Regions from separate parts of the Collinsella ihumii genome, predicted to be linked through region 2. Evidence: riboswitches for the same ligand, from Rfam matches in the RefSeq annotation. Region 2 holds a riboswitch; the other holds the start of a gene.

Region 1 (7,897 bases), on a different contig from region 2:
CATGATCGTGGTTCCCTTCATGTCGCTCGTGCCCGCGGTGTTCATCGCCCATCTGGTCGTGGGCCCCATCGGCTGGGCTATCGGCGACGCCATCGCCAACGCCGTGAGCTGGGGTCTCGCCTCCGACGTGCGCGTGCTGTTCGCTGCCCTGTTCGGCCTGCTCTACGCTCCGCTCGTTATGACGGGCCTGCACCACATGACCAACGCCATCGACTCCCAGATGGTGAGCATCTACGAGTACACCACGCTGTGGCCCATGATCGCGCTGTCCAACATCGCCCAGGGTTCCGCCGTGCTCGCCATGATCGTGCTCCAGAAGCGCAACGAGCGCGCCCAGCAGGTGAACATTCCCGCGTGCATCTCCTGCTACCTGGGCGTCACCGAGCCCGCGCTGTTCGGCGTGAACCTCAAGTACAAGTTCCCGCTCGCCTGCGGCATGATCGGCTCGGCCTGCGCCGCCATGGTCTGCACGGGCTTCGGCGTGAAGGCCCTCTCCATCGGCGTGGGCGGTCTTCCGGGCATCCTGTCCATCATGTTCAACTACTGGGGCATCTTCGCGCTGTGCATGCTCATCGCCATCGTGGTGCCCTTCGTGCTCACCCTGATCGTGGGCAAGCGCCAGCTGTCCGCCGCCGACCGCGGCATCGCCAAGATCGAGGCCGCCGCCGAGCCCGCAACCGACGCCGAGCCCGCTTCCGCTTCGGCCCCTGCAGCCAGCGCTGAACCCCGCGAGCAGGCCCTGCTCGCCCCGCTTGCCGGCCGCGTCATGCCCATTACCGAGATGCCCGACCCGATGTTCGCCAGCAAGGTCATGGGAGACGGCGTGTGCATCGAGCCCTCCGGCGACACCGTGGTGGCGCCCGCCGACTGCACCGTGACCGTGACCATGCCCGCATCCAACCACGCCGTGGGCCTCACGCTGGACAACGGCGTCGAGCTGCTCATCCACGTGGGCATCGACACCGTGGACATGGGCGGCGACGGCTTCGCGTGCTTCGTGAACCAGGGCGACAAGGTCAAGGCCGGCACCAAGCTGCTCACGTTCGACACCGAAAAGATCGCCGCGGCGGGCCACCCGGCGACCACGGCCTTCATCGTGGCCTCCACGGCCGACGCGACCGATTTCGAGTTCGCGAGCGGCATGGACGCCGTGGAAGGAAAGACGCCGGTCATCACGTTTTGCGGTTAACCGCGCGCTCCGGGTCCGCTGGGCACATCGCCCGGCGAACCCGGAGTTCCAAAGAAGGGGCGCCGGATGGGCGCAGCAGCGCATCCGGCAGGACCATCGGAAAGGGGCTTGCAGCATGGCTGCAATCGAGAAGGATTTCAAGCGAAGCGTCGTCTACCAGATCTATATCAAGAGCTTCTGCGACAGCGACGGCGACGGCGTCGGCGACCTGCCGGGCATCACCTCCAAGCTCGACTACCTGGCGCATCTGGGCGTCGACTACCTGTGGATCACGCCGTTCTTCCCGTCACCCCAGGCTGACGGCGGCTACGACATCTCCGACTACTGCGCAATCGATCCGGTATACGGCACGATGGACGACTTCGACGAGCTCGTGCGCGAGGCGCATGCGCGCGACCTCGGCGTCATGCTCGACATGGTGCTCTGCCACACCTCGAGCGAGCACGCCTGGTTCCAGCGCGCGCTCGCGGGCGATGGGCGCTACCGGCGCTACTACATCCTGCGCGACGGGCGCGGCAGTACCGGTGCGGGAGATCCGGGCGAGCCGCCGACCAACTGGCAGTGCGCCTTCGGCGGCAGCGCATGGGAGTGGGAGCCGCGCCTGGGGAAGTGGTACCTGCACATGCACGACGTGAGCCAGCCGGATCTCGACTGGACGAATCCCGAGGTGCGCGCCGCATGCGCCAACGTGGTGCGCTTCTGGCGCGAGCGCGGGGTGGACGGGTTCCGCTTCGACGTGGTGAGCCTCATCTCCAAGCCCGAGGTCTTCGAGGACACGCCGGACGGCTCGTGCCGCAGCCTCGTGGCCGACGGCCCGCACGTCCACGAGTACCTGCGCGAACTCGTGGCCGCGTCCGGTATCGACGGCATGCTCACGGTGGGCGAGATGGCCGCGACCACGCTCGAGAACTGCATCCTCTACACCGCGCCCGAGCGCCACGAGCTCACCCAGACGTTCAGCTTCCACCATCTGAAGGTGGACTACGCCGACGGCGACAAGTGGAAGCTCATGGAGCCCGACATCGCGCGGCTGCGCGAGATCCTGCGCTCGTGGCAGGAGGGCATGCAGGCGGGCGGCGGCTGGAACGCGCTGTTCTGGGACAATCACGACCAGCCGCGCGCGATCACGCGCTTCGGCGGCCGCGAGGGTGCCGGCGAGCGCGGCGGAAGCTGGGAGCGCGTCGGCCGCATGCTCGCGATCTGCTCGTTCACCCTGCAGGGGACGCCCTATATCTTCCAGGGCGACGAGCTGGGCATGACCAACGCGGGGTATCCTTCGATCGACTGCTTCGCGGACGTGGAGAGTACGAACAACTACCGTATCCTGATGGAGGGCGGCGCCACGGCCGAGGAGGCGCTGCACGTCGTGAACGAGCGCTCGCGCGACAACGGGCGCACGCCCATGCAGTGGACCTCGGGGCCGCATGCGGGCTTCACGACGGGAACCCCCTGGCTCGCGGTGCCGGAAAACCACGTGCTCGTCAACGCCGAGGCCGAGGTCGGCGTCGCCGGCTCCCTGTTCGAGTTCTACCGCGAGCTCGTGCGGTTGCGCCACGAGCTGCCCGTGCTCGCCGAGGGCATCGTTCGCTTCCTGGATGCCGGCGCCCAGGCGCCCAAGGTCATAGCCTTCGAGCGCACGCTTGGCGATGCGCGCCTGGTGACGGTGTGCTCGTTCGATTCCGAGCCGTCGCGCGCGACGGGGCTTGATGTCGACGGCGCGCGGTACCTGATCGGCAGCTACGACGATGCGCCCGTGTCGGGTGCCGACGGCGCGCTCGAGCTGCGCCCCTACGAGGCGGCCGTGTTCCTGTCATAGAAGCGGTCTTTTAGCGGTTTTTTTAGGGACAGTCCCCCGAATTTCACTCAGTGATATTCGGGGGACTGTCCCTAAAAACCAGGGCGCCGTGACCGAGAACGGGCTGGTCATCACCTCCGGCCAGCTGCCAATCAACCCGTTGGCGTGCGCCGCCTTTTCGGGAGGGGCTCCGGCCTTCCCTATATGTGCTTCTTGCCCGTGTAGACGCACATGAGCGCGCACACGATCATCGCGTACACCCAAAACCGATGCTGTTTCATGGCGATCCTTTCGTGCGGGTTTCCCTTCAAAAGGATTGTAGGCAGCCTGGGCCCTCCCCTCAGATTCTCAATAGTTTCCCAAAGGAAACTATGTCTATCGTGTTGTGGCAAAAAGTTTCCCTCGGCATACCGTGCACGCGAACTATGTTGAAAAACGACTATCGGCATCATTCGCGACACGGAAGGGTCATCTCATGTCTATCTTCAGCATTTCCAAAACGCATGCGGCGCTCGTCGGCATCGGCGCTCTGCTGGGCGCCGTGGGCATCAAGGCCGTCACGAGTGACGCTGCCAAGCGCCTCGCCGTTCAGGGCGTCGCCGCAGGCATACGCGTCAAGGCGGGCTACGAGGACATCGTCGAGCAGGCCAAGGCCGAGGTCGACGACATCGTGGCGGAGGCCGAGTACCTCAACTCCGAGATGGCTGCGGACGATGCCTGCTGCTGCGGGTGCTGCGTCGACGAGCCGGCCGTGGCGGATAAGCCCGTCGAGCAGAAGGCCGAGTAGCGCCTCGAATCCGGACAGCTGGAAGGCGGCTGCGGAGGGACCCGCCCCCCACTGCAGCCGCCGTTCATGAAGGGGAGACGTGCGATCATGCAGATAACGATCGAGCATGAAGTTCCCGGGCGCATGCGCGTGAAGCTTGCCGGAAGGGTGCCCGACGCGGATCTGGACGCGCTGAGGCGCGTGCTGCTCTCCGCTCCCGCCATCGCCGCGGTGTCGATCTACCCGCGCATCGGGTCGGTGGCCGTGCGCTATGCCGTCGGCGAGCGCGAGGGAGCCCTGGCGGCGCTGCGCGCGGTCGATGCCGAGGCGATCGACGCGGCGCGGGGGTCGTGCGAGATCGCGCTGGCACCGAAAACCCACGGCCTGCTGATGGACGTGGCGACGCTCGTGGGCGGCCATGTCGCCCGACGCTGGTTCCTCCCCGCGCCGGTGCGCGCTCTGTGCACCCTGTGGGGCTTTCGGGGGTTTGCCCGCGCCGCGGCGCGCTCGCTGGCCCGTGCGCGCCTGGACGTGCCGGTGCTCGACGCGGCCGCCATCGGCATCTCGCTTCTACAACGCGATTTCAAGACGGCCGCCAGCACCATGCTGCTGCTCAACTTGGGCGAACTGCTCGAGGACTACACGCGCGCCACGTCGCAAAACCAGCTGATCTACACGTTGCTCGACGTGCCCGATTACGCACAGCTCGTGCCCTGTGGAGATCCGGCCCTGCGCGGAGCGGAGGAGCGCCGCGTCCTTGCGGACTCGCTTGTCGCCGGCGATCTCATCGTCGTGCGCACCGGCATGCCCGTTCCGGTCGACGGCACGGTCGAGCAGGGGACCGCCATGGTGAACCAGTCGTCACTGACCGGCGAGCCGCTCGCGGTGGAGCGCACCGTGGGCGACGACGTGTTCGCCGGCACCGCCGTGGAGGACGGCGAGGCGTACGTGCGCGTCAAGGCCGGCGCGAGCGACACCAAGCTGCGCTCGATCGTGAACCTGGTCGAGCAGGCGGAGGCCTACAAGGCGGAGGGCCTGGCGCGTCGCGAGCGGCTCGCCGATCGAATCGTGCCGTGGAACTTCCTGCTTGCGGGCATCGTCGCCCTGACGACGCGCAACCTCACCCGCACGAGCGCGGCGCTCATGGTCGACTACTCGTGCGCCTTGAAGCTCACCGGCGCCATCGCGGTCCTTTCGGCCATGAGCCAGGCGGCGCGCGAGGGCTTCACGGTCAAGGGCTCCAGGCACTTCGAGGCCATGGCGGAGGCGGACACCATCGTGTTCGACAAGACCGGCACGCTGACCGAGGCGGCGCCCCGGGTGTGCGCCGTCATTCCGCTTGACGGATGGACGAGGACGCAGGTGCTCCGCTTCGCGGCGTGCCTGGAGGAGCACTTTCCGCATCCGGTGGCGCGCGCCGTGGTACGCGCCGCGGCGGCGGAGGGGCTTGAGCATCGCGAGCGCCATGCGGCGGTCGAGTACCTGGTCGCGCACGGCATCGCGAGCTCGCTCGACGGCAAGCGCGCGGTGATCGGCTCGGAGCATTTCGTGGTGGAGGACGAGGGCGTCCGCATCCCCGACGAGGCTCGCGGGAAGATCGCCGCCGAGCTCGGCGGCCTGTCCGTGCTCTATCTCGCGGTCGACGGCGAGCTCAAGGGCGTCGTGGGCATCCAGGATCCGTGCAAGCCCGGCACGGCGCGCGCGATACGCGAGCTGCGCGAGCTCGGCCTCACGCGCATTGTGATGCTCACCGGCGACAACGCCCGCGCCGCGTCGCGCATCGCCGCGGAGGCGGGTATCGACGAGTGGCGAAGCGACCTGCTGCCGGAAGACAAGCACGGCATCGTCGAGCAGCTGCGCCTGGAGGGTCGCCGCGTGGTGATGGTGGGCGACGGCGTGAACGACTCGCCGGCGCTCTCCGCTGCCCATGTCGGCGTCGCCATGGGGTCGGGGACCGCGATCGCCAAAGAGGTCGCCGATATCACGCTCACCGATGGCGACCTGGATGCGCTCGTGCGCCTGCGCAGGCTCTCCATGGGCCTCGCGGCTCGCATGGACGCGTCGTTCGCCGAGGTCATCGGTTTGAATTCGCTGCTTTTGGCGGGCGGCGTCACGGGGATCGTCACCCCGCAGGCGAGCTCGCTGGTGCACAACGGCAGCACGGTGCTGCTCGCGGCGCGCAATGCGCGCGCGTACGGCGCGGAGCCCGGCCGTCGCGCGCTGCCGTTGGCCGCATCTCGATAGCGCATGGAGTCCCGCGCCGTCCGATGTCGCAAGAACGCGCGAGCGGTTGCGCGAGTTGGGATATACTGGACACGCAAGAGGGGAGCTGGCGGATGCCGGCTGAGAGGAAGCTCGACGGGCAGCATCGCCCGCACCGCTTCGACCCTGAACCTGATCCGGGTAATGCCGGCGTAGGGACCAACGCTTTGATACAAAAGCCCCTACGATGTTCGAGGGGCTTTTTCCATGCCCCGGAAGGGAAGACCATGGAGGCAAGCGTAGCGATTCAGGTGTTGCCGCAGAACACGGAGAGCGACGAGGAGACCTGCCGCATCGTCGACGAGGCCATCGCCTACATCATGTCCAAGTTCCCCGATGCGTACGTCGGTCCGTTCGAGACCGCGATCGAGGGCGACTACGACCTGTGCATGGAGGTGCTCACCGAGGTGAACCGTATCGTCATCAAGGCCGGCGCCGACAAGGTGGCCACCTATGCCAAGATCTTCTATGCGCCCGAGCGCGGCCTGCTGACGACGGAGCAGAAGGTCGGAAAGTACCATGAGTCCGAAGCGTAAGGGCTCGGGCGCGCCGGCGCTTGCGCGCACGGCGGGGGTGAGCCCGCTTGTCGGCAAGCTGGCCGCCCCGGTGACCGTGCTGGCCCTGGTCGCTATCTGGCAGCTCGTGTGCTCGGTGGGGCTTGTCCCGTCGTTTCTGCTGCCGAGCCCCGTGGCAGTCATCCAGGCGCTCGTCGGCGACTGGCAGCTGTTGGCCGGCCATGCCGTGACGTCGCTCGCCGAGGCGGCGGCGGGGCTCGCCTGCGGTATCGCGCTCGGTTTCGCCGCGGCGGTCCTCATGGACCGCTTCGAGCTCGTCTACCGTGCGTTCTACCCGCTCGTCGTGCTCACGCAGACCATCCCGACGGTCGCCATCGCGCCGCTGCTCGTGCTGTGGTTCGGCTACGGCATGCTGCCCAAGGTCGTGCTTATCGTCATCACGACCTTTTTCCCGATCACGGTGGGGCTGCTCGACGGGTTCCGCTCCGTCGACCCCGACGTCATCGACCTCATGCGGTCCATGGGCGCGAGCCGCGCGCAGATCATGCGCCACGCGAAGCTGCCCGCGTCGCTCGGGCACCTGTTCTCGGGCCTGAAGATCTCCGCGACCTACGCCATCGTGGGCGCAGTCATCGCCGAGTGGCTCGGCGGCTTCTCGGGCCTGGGCGTGTACATGACCCGCGTGCGCAGCGCCTACGCGTTCGACAAGATGTTCGCCGTGATCATCCTCATCTCCGCCCTGTCGCTGGTGCTCATGTGGGCGGTCGGCGCGCTGCGCCGCAAGCTCATGCCCTGGGAGCGCTCCGAGGGGTAGGAAAAGGCGCCGACAAGGCGCATCGATCAGATTTCGCATATTGGAGAGTCATATGTCTCGTATCTCAACCATCGATCAGCTTTTTGCCCACCGTCCGGTTTCCCGCCGCGGGCTTGTGCGGTGCGGCCTTGCGGGCGCCGGCGTCCTCGGTGCCTCTGCGCTCGCCGGATGCTCCGACGGCACCTCGTCGAGCACCGCATCTTCCGGCGGCTCCGCGGCAACAGGCGCCTCTGAGCTCAAAAAGATCACGTTCGCGCTCGACTGGACGCCCAACACCAACCACACGGGCGTGTACGTCGCCGCGGCCCGCGGGTACTACGAGGAGGCCGGTCTCGAGGTCGAGATCGTGCAGGCGCCCGAAAACGGCGCCGACGCCCTGGTCGCCACCGGCGAGGCCCAGTTCGGCGTGAGCTTCCAGGACACCATGGCGAGCTACGTCTCGAGCGAGGACAGCCGTCTTCCCGTGAGCGCCATCGCCGCCATCATCCAGCACAACACCTCGGGCATCATCAGCCGCGCCGAGAAGGGCATCACGCATCCCGCGGCCATGATGGAC
Region 2 (7,897 bases):
CTCGCGACGGCGCAGATGGCGGCGACGAGCTGGCCAGCGAGCTTTGCGCGCGGGCGCAGCTGGACGACGTCGTCGACCGCGCCGGTCAGAAAGATCAGCAGAAACGACACGCCGAGCAGGGGATAGTTGATGCTCATGCTCGGGTGCGGGATCAGCACGGGAGGCCAGTGGAAGTACCACGTGCCGATGAGCTGGACGACGAGGGCGGCGATGAGCCCGAGGAGCACCGCGACACCTCCCATGCGGGGGATGGGCGTCTTGTTGATGCGGCGCTTGGAGGGATAGTCGACGGCGTTCAGGCGGATCGCCAGGCGCCGTGCGAGCGGTACGCAGGCATAGGTGGTGATAAAGGCCGCCGCGGCCACACAGATATATGGAATGAAGAACTCCATGGACAAGGCGAAACCACCGTTTGCGGACGAAAAATGGTCAGAACTCAAAACATGATACCGGAGTTTCATTCCATGACCTACCCGGATGGCCGGTCAACACCGTCATACCATGATGGTGCTATTTGGGTCGGGGCCGTCGGTGCAAATCGGGGACGTACCTGTTGCGTGCATGCATGCACGCAACAGGTACGTCCCCGATTTGCACTGCGCCCGATAACGACCCCGTCCCAAAAGCTCCGCCGCACGGTTTATCATAGGCACCATGTAGGTATCCCGAATGCGTACGGCAAAGGAGCATGCAGTATGGCGGAGCGCAGGGAGAATCCCCGTAAGGCGGCGCGCGCGGACGCGGCGAAAAAGCATATCGAGCAGATGGCTGCGCGCTATGCGAAGGAAATCGAGCAGGCGCAGCAGGGCACGGTGCGCTACGACGGCGTCCCGGCCCACGAGGTCGAAGAGGGGCGCGTCCCCCAGGTGAGCGTCGTCGACGCCGATGCCGTCGCCGTCATCTTGGACAACGGGCGCGGACGTGCCGCCTACTGTGATCTCGCGGTCCTCGATTTCGCCTCGTTCGTGAATCCCGCCGGCGGCTTCTCGCGCGGTGCGACCGGTCAGGAGCAGTCGCTGTGCCGCGAGTCCTATCTGGGCAACGTCCTCGAGACGTTCGGAGACTGGTACGCCGAGAACCGTCGCCGCAACCTCAACTGCGAACTGTACCGCAACCGCGCGCTGGTGGTGCCCGCCGTGCGTTTCGGCCGCGGCAAGATCCACGCCTACGCCGACGTGGTCGTGGCGGCCGCCCCGAACGCTCGCCGCGCCCGCTCGGAGTACAAGGTCTCCGATGAGGTCCTTGCGGACGCCATGCGCGACCGCATCCGCTTCGTGCTCGACCTCATCGATGCGCGCGGAATCAAGAAGGCTGTGCTCGGTGCGTACGGCTGCGGCGCCTTCGGCTGGGACGCGAGCGCGGTCGCCGAGATGTTCCGCGCGGAGCTCGCCTCGGGCGCCCATGCGCTCGAGGAGGTCTGGTTCGCCATCCCCAAGACCCGCTACGACGACAACCTCCCGCGCTTCGAGCACGCCTTCGCCTGCTTCCCCGAGCAAAACGGCGAGTCCTACTCCGACATGCAGACCGCGCGCGCCAAGGCCGCGGCGGACGCTGCGGCGGAGGCGGCCGCCGAGGAGGAGGACGACTGGAGGAAGTACCTGTAATGGCGCGGCGGGTCTCCTCGTTCGCCAAGGTGCCCGAGGCGCTCGGGGCCCACATCGATGTCGAGGAGCTGCTCGACCTGTTCGCCGAGGGCGACGCGCGGGTGGGTAACACGGCGTTTGTAGGACTCGAGCTTTCCTACGAGGACGCGGGGTCGGCGACGTTCGATACCGTGGCGTTTCGCGGCTGCACGTTCGACGGCGTCGATTTCAGCGGGTGCACGTTTCGCGATGTGCGCTTTCAGGGCTGCCGGTTCATCCGGTGCTCCATGGATCGGGCGTGGCTCAACCGCTGCGATATGGTCGACTGCTCGGCGCCGGGCCTGAGCCTCCTTCAGGCCCGGCTCGCCGGCGTCGCCGTCTCCTCGAGCGACCTGAGCTATGCGAACCTGTCCGAATGCACCGTCGATGTGCTGTGCATGCGCGCGGTGCGCCTGATCGAGGCGGCGATGCAGCGGACGCGCCTGAAGCGCGTGGAGCTCGACGGATGCGATCTGACGCGTATCGACGTGTTCGGCACGCCGCTTGCGGGCATCGACCTTTCGACCTGTGAGTTTGCCGCCCCGGTGCTCTCGAGCGACTTTCGCGAGCTACGCGGCGCGAAGGTGAGCGTCGAGCAGGCCCTCGCGCTCGTCGGCCTGCTGGGCGTGACGGTCGCGGACGACTAGGGGCAGCTGTCGGCGTGCCATCGGGGACGGGTTGAAACGAACCCGTCCCCATCCAACCCATCAGCCGCGATGGCGCCACATGTGGTCGACGGGACCCGAGCCGCGGCCCAGGTCGAGGCCCGCGGCGAGGGCGCCGGTCAGATAGGCTTTCGCCTGCTCGACGGCATCGGAGAGCGTAAGGCCCTGCGCCAGCCCGCAGGCGATGGCGGACGACAGCGTGCACCCGGTGCCGTGCGTGTTCTCGGTCTCGATGCGCTCGTGCGTGAACCAGGTGATACGCGGGCCTGCTGTGCCCGTAGGCTCGGCAAGCACGTCGTTGGCGTCGGCGACGCCGTGGCCGCCCTTGACGAGGACGGCGCAGCCGAAGCGCTCGACGAGCTCGCATGCCGCCGCCTGCTGCTCGTCGGCATCGGAGATCGATCTGCCGGCGAGGGCGATCGCCTCCGGAATATTGGGCGTGATCACGCGCGCGAGCGGCAGCAGCCTGCCTGTGAGCGCCGTCGAGGCATCTTCGTTGATGAGGCGCGCGCCCGACGTGGCGACCATGACGGGGTCGACGACGATATTCTCGGCGCGCCAGCGCTCAAGGTGCTGCGCAATCGTCTCGATGATGGCGGCCGACGACACCATGCCGATCTTCACCGCTGCGGGCGGGATGTCCTCGAACACGGCATTGATCTGCTCGCCGACGAACTCGGGCGTCGCCTCGAGCACGTCGCGGACGCCCGTGGTGTTCTGCGCGGTAAGCGCCGTGATGGCGGTCTCGGCGAACAACCCATGGGCGGCAATCGTCTTGATGTCCGCTTGGATGCCGGCACCGCCGCTCGAATCCGAACCGGCGATAGACAGCACGGCGGGAACGCGGAACGTGTCCATCGTCAACCTCCTTCTCGTTGCGCCATTTGGGATGGGCGCAGATGGTATCCTTTGCCGCTAGCGTGCGAGGGCCATGCGGGAGAGCTTGTCGGCAAGCTCGCGCGTGTCCCTCTCGATATCCTCGGCGGCGAAGATCGCGGAAACCACGGCGGCGCCGGCGGCACCGGTTCCGTCGAGGATGTCGATCGTGCTCAGGTGCAGCCCGCCGATGCCGACGACGGGAATCTCGACGGCGCGGCAGATTCGCGAAAGCTCCTCGGGCGTGACGTCGACGGCGTCGGGCTTGGTGGGCGTGGGGATGAGCGCGCCCACGCCGAGGTAGTCGGCGCCCGCCCGCTCGGCGGCGACCGCCTGCTCCACGGTCTGCGCGGAGACGCCGACGATGGCGTCGGGGCCGAGGATGCGGCGCGCCTCGGCGCATGCCGTGTCGGATTGGCCGACATGCACGCCGTCGGCGCCGACGAGCCGCGCCGCCTCGACGTCGTCGTCGATCAGAAACGGGACGCGCGCCTCGCGGCAGATGGGGAGGATCGTCTTCGCTTCCTCCACGAGCTCGTCGGTCGACATGTGCTTCTCGCGCAGCTGGACGAAGGTCGCGCCTCCCGCGAGCGCCTCGCGCACGCACGAGGCGAGCGTGCGGCCGTGCAGCCAGGCGGAGTCCGTCACGGCATACAGCAGCATGCCGTGACGGATATCCTCTGGCGTCCAGGGGCCGCGCTGGGCGGCCGGCATTACAGCTCCTCGATCTTGGCGCCGGCCATGAGCTGGTCGGCGGACATATTGCAGATGGCGTCGAGCAGGTAGGTGCGGAAGCTGCCGTTGCCGTCGGCGGGCGCCATGCGCGCTGCGGCGACCTCGCCGGCAAGGCCGTGGCCCGCGATGGCGGCGACGGTCGCGCCGAAGACGTCGTCGGGGTTGGCGACGGCATATGCGGCGGCGACGCAGGTGAGCATGCAGCCGGTGCCGGTGATCTTGCCCATGGTCGCCACGCCGTTGCGGATGGCGACCGCACGGTCCGCGGAGGCGACGATGTCGATGGCGCCCGTGATGGCCACGACGGCGCCGAGCTTGGCGGCGAGGCTGCGGGCGAAATCGGCGCTCGCGGCGAGGTTGTCCTCGGTCACGGCGTCATCGGGATTGACGTCCACGCCGCGGGTCGCTGCGGCGGAGCCGGCGATGGTCTTGATCTCGCTCATGTTGCCGCGCACGACCGTGACGGGCAGCGTGTCGATGAGCTCCGCCGCCGTGTCGGTGCGCAGCTTGGATGCGCCGGCGCCCACGGGGTCGAGCACGATCGCGTGGCCCAGCTCGCCCGCGCGCTTGCCGGCCACGCGCATGCCCTCGATGCTGCGCTGATTGAGCGTGCCGATGTTCAGCACGAGGCCGCCGCAGATCGAGGTGATGTCCTCCACGTCATCGGGCTCGTCGCTCATGATGGGGGAGCCTCCGCACGCGAGCAGCGCGTTTGCGCAGTCGTTGACCGTCACGTAGTTGGTGATGCAGTGCACGAGCGGCACGGTGGTGCGAACGTTGTCGAGTGCACGGCCGAGTTCTGCCATGTCCATGGTGCTATTCCTTTCTGAGATGAGGACGGGGCCCTGCCCGGTCCTTCATGTGAGTTTTTCCGTTCGGGAGCGTCGATCAGCTCATTCATGAATGAACTGGGGTGTCAGATAAACGAACCCTGCGCAAACGCTGATTCGGCCCCCGTACATTCATGAATCAATCCGTATTTCCCTGCGCGTCGAGATCGATCGTCGTCCCCTCGAACACCTTGTTGACCGTGCGCACGGCGCACATCTTGCCGCACATGGTGCAGGTGCCCTCGGTGGAGGCGGGGGAGGCCTCGTAGCGCGCCTTCGACGTCACCGGGTCGAGCGCGTAGGTCCACATCTCGTTCCAGGCGAGGCGCCGGCGGGCGTCTCCCATGCGGTTGTCGATATCCTTCGCGCCGGGCACGCCCTTGGCGATATCGGCGGCGTGCGCGGCGATCTTCGTGGCGATGAGGCCGTCGAGCACATCCTGCGCGTTCGGCAGGCACAGGTGCTCGGCGGGCGTGACGTAGCACAGGAAGTCGGCGCCGGCGCTCGCCGAGATGGCGCCGCCGATCGCGGCGGTGATGTGATCGTAGCCGACGCCGATGTCGGTCACAAGCGGGCCGAGCACGTAGTAGGGCGCGTTGTGGCACAGGCTCTTCTCCATGCGCACATTGGCCTCGATCTCGTTGATGGGCATGTGCCCGGGGCCCTCGATCATGACCTGGACGCCGGCGTCCCAAGCGCGCTTGGTGAGCTTGCCCAGCTCGATCATCTCGGCGGTCTCCACGGCGTCGTTCGCATCGTAGAGGCAGCCCGGGCGGCACGAGTCGCCGAGCGAGATGGTGACGTCGTACTCATGGCAGATCTTCAGGATTTCGTCGTAGTACTCGAAGAAGGGGTTCTCGTTGCCGGTGACCTCCATCCAGCCGAACAGCAGCGAGCCTCCGCGGCTCACGATGTTCATGAGGCGGCCGGTCTCCTTGAAGGTCTTGATGACGCTCTTGTTGATGCCGCAGTGGATGGTGAGGAAGTCCACGCCGTCCTCGGCGTGCGCGCGCGTGACCTCGAGCAGGTCGTCGACGGTCAGCTCGACCAGGGGCTTCTCCATGTAGCCGATGGCGTCGTACATGGGGACGGTGCCCACCATGAGCGGCGTCTCGCGCACGAGCTGCTGGCGGAAAAAGCGCGTCTTGCCGGAGTTGGACAGGTCCATGATGGCGTCGGCGCCGAACTTCTCGGCGGTGCGCACCTTTTCCCACTCGACGTCGGCGTCGGCGACATCACCGGAAATGCCGAGGTTGACGTTCACCTTGGTGGAGAGGCCGGCTCCGACGCCGCGGGGCTCAAGGCCCATGTCGAGGTGGCGGATGTTCGCCGGAATGGCTATGCGGCCCGCCGCCACGCCCGCGCGGATGAACTCCGGATCGCGGTGTTCCCGCTCGGCGACGGCGCGCATGGCGTCGGTGATGACGCCCGCCCGCGCGTAGTCGAGCTGCGTGACAAGATTGACAGTGTTGGGTGCGTTCATACGCATGCTCCCTTCGTTGGCATTACCCATATCAGGTTCGTCGGGTCGGGGCGGGTCGCGCCCCCTCTCAGCCTGCCGTGGTGTCCTGCAAGCTCCCCGTGATATGCGATTGTTGCGCCCATTATAGCGCGCTCGGTTCCGGATGGACTCGAGCCGTCGTCTATTTCGGGGTTCCGGTGGCGCGCATAGCGGGCGAAGCCTCGAGGCGAGCATAATTACGGTTGCACCGCTCGCGGAGTCGTTAATCTCCGCCGTGAGAAAAAAAGTGCCTGTCCCTTTTTTCTCACACCCGCCCACGGGGACTGCGGCGGGCCGTTTACGGAGCCGTCCCCCGATATCGCCCGGGTTCGCGAGATGCTTCGTATACTGAGCACGAGAGGTGAGAGGAGAGGCGAGATGAATCATCATCCGCTGGACTGGGATCGCGACGGGCGCGTCGGCATGGGCGACGGGGCCTTCACCGAGATGGTGCACGGCCTGCTCACAGGCCCCTCCGGGGCGAACGGTAACCAGACCGGCTGCGGCTGCGGGTGCATGGTGTGGTGCCTGGCCCTGGTCGTTGTGCTCATCGCGATCCTCATCTTCCTCGGCGGTTCGTGACGCGACCTGCTGTTTCATCTCAGGCGGCAGCAGACGGGAGGATGCGATGATCCCTCTTGAAGCCCCCATCGGCATGGAGGACGCCAAGGCCCTGGTGCGCACGGCGGTCGGCGAGCTGGGGACCTCAATCGAGTGGGCGGGAAAGACCGAGCGCGACCTTGGCGACTTCTCGGTGTACGTCGGCGTCATCGAGAAGTTCTTCCTGCGCAACGGCAGCTATGCGAGCCTGACCATCGTCATCACCGGCGACGGCTCGTCCTCCCGCGTCGAGGCGATCGGTTCGGGTGCGGGCGACGGTCTGCTCAATATCGGGCTCGGCGCGCACCAGGCGTTCGAGCGCGATTTCGAGAGTGCTCTGCGCGAGAACGGCTACGAGTGGTCCTCTTCGGCATCGCCTGCTTGGCGCACAAAGACAAGCGTGCTCCCGTCCGCATCGGAGAGGTCCGGTGCGAAGGCGTAGCCCACGTCGAACCGCGTGAGGTCGCGCGCATCCTCAACGCCGTGCTCTGCCATCCAGCGGACCATGGAGCCGCGGGCGATCTTGCTCGCCGTCGCGCGCTGCACGGGTTTCCCGGCTCGGAGCTCCTCGCTGAAGATGCAGGTCACCGCGGTCGCCCCTTCGGGCAGGTGCGGCAGCACGGCCTTGGCGTACTCGACGCTCGCGAGGTTCACCACGACAGCCGGTTCGTCGTCGGTAAAGATCGCGCGGGCGATCGCGTCTCCCCACAGCGCATAGAGGTCGCGCGCGCCGTCGAGGGCGAGCTTGGCCCCCATCTCAAGCCGATAGGGCTCCACGGCGTCGAAGGGGCGCACGCAGCCGTAGAAGCCGGACAGGATCCACAGGTGTTCCTGCAGCCATTCGAGTTCGGCGAACCCCATGACCTCGGGCGCCATGCTGCGGTACTGGATGCCCACGTACGAGAAGACGGCGGGAGAGACCGAAGGCGCGATATCCGGATCGTCCAGCCGCGCCTCGTCTGCGACCGGTTCGAACGCATGCAGGCGCTCGATGTTCTCGGCGAGCAGCTTGTCGTTCACGCGCCACAGTCCCCGCAGGCCGTCGGGGCCCTGGGTCCGCTCGATCTC

What was found. Region 2 has a riboswitch for thiamine pyrophosphate ahead of thiC (phosphomethylpyrimidine synthase ThiC). Riboswitches for the same ligand answer to the same signal wherever they lie in the genome.
Region 1: another riboswitch for thiamine pyrophosphate. It lies ahead of QVN30_RS05555 (thiamine-binding protein); the one in region 2 lies ahead of thiC (phosphomethylpyrimidine synthase ThiC).

Annotation. Positions count from the first base shown of each region.
Region 1 covers NZ_JAUEIQ010000004.1:146,470-154,366, forward strand. The annotation lists gene treP (PTS system trehalose-specific EIIBC component) at 1-1,189, shown strand, start outside; gene QVN30_RS05540 (alpha,alpha-phosphotrehalase) at 1,305-3,005, shown strand; gene QVN30_RS05545 (DUF6110 family protein) at 3,460-3,771, shown strand; gene QVN30_RS05550 (heavy metal translocating P-type ATPase) at 3,859-5,994, shown strand; TPP riboswitch at 6,063-6,188, shown strand; gene QVN30_RS05555 (thiamine-binding protein) at 6,240-6,548, shown strand; gene QVN30_RS05560 (ABC transporter permease) at 6,532-7,341, shown strand; gene QVN30_RS05565 (ABC transporter substrate-binding protein) at 7,394-7,897, shown strand, end outside.
Region 2 covers NZ_JAUEIQ010000008.1:93,598-101,494, forward strand. The annotation lists gene QVN30_RS08730 (glycosyltransferase family 4 protein) at 1-392, opposite strand, end outside; gene QVN30_RS08735 (TIGR02452 family protein) at 696-1,604, shown strand; gene QVN30_RS08740 (pentapeptide repeat-containing protein) at 1,604-2,269, shown strand; gene thiD (bifunctional hydroxymethylpyrimidine kinase/phosphomethylpyrimidine kinase) at 2,330-3,145, opposite strand; gene thiE (thiamine phosphate synthase) at 3,203-3,877, opposite strand; gene thiM (hydroxyethylthiazole kinase) at 3,877-4,710, opposite strand; gene thiC (phosphomethylpyrimidine synthase ThiC) at 4,868-6,211, opposite strand; TPP riboswitch at 6,203-6,320, opposite strand; gene QVN30_RS08765 (hypothetical protein) at 6,608-6,811, shown strand; gene QVN30_RS08770 (DUF6054 family protein) at 6,858-7,271, shown strand; gene QVN30_RS08775 (YaaA family protein) at 7,181-7,897, opposite strand, start outside.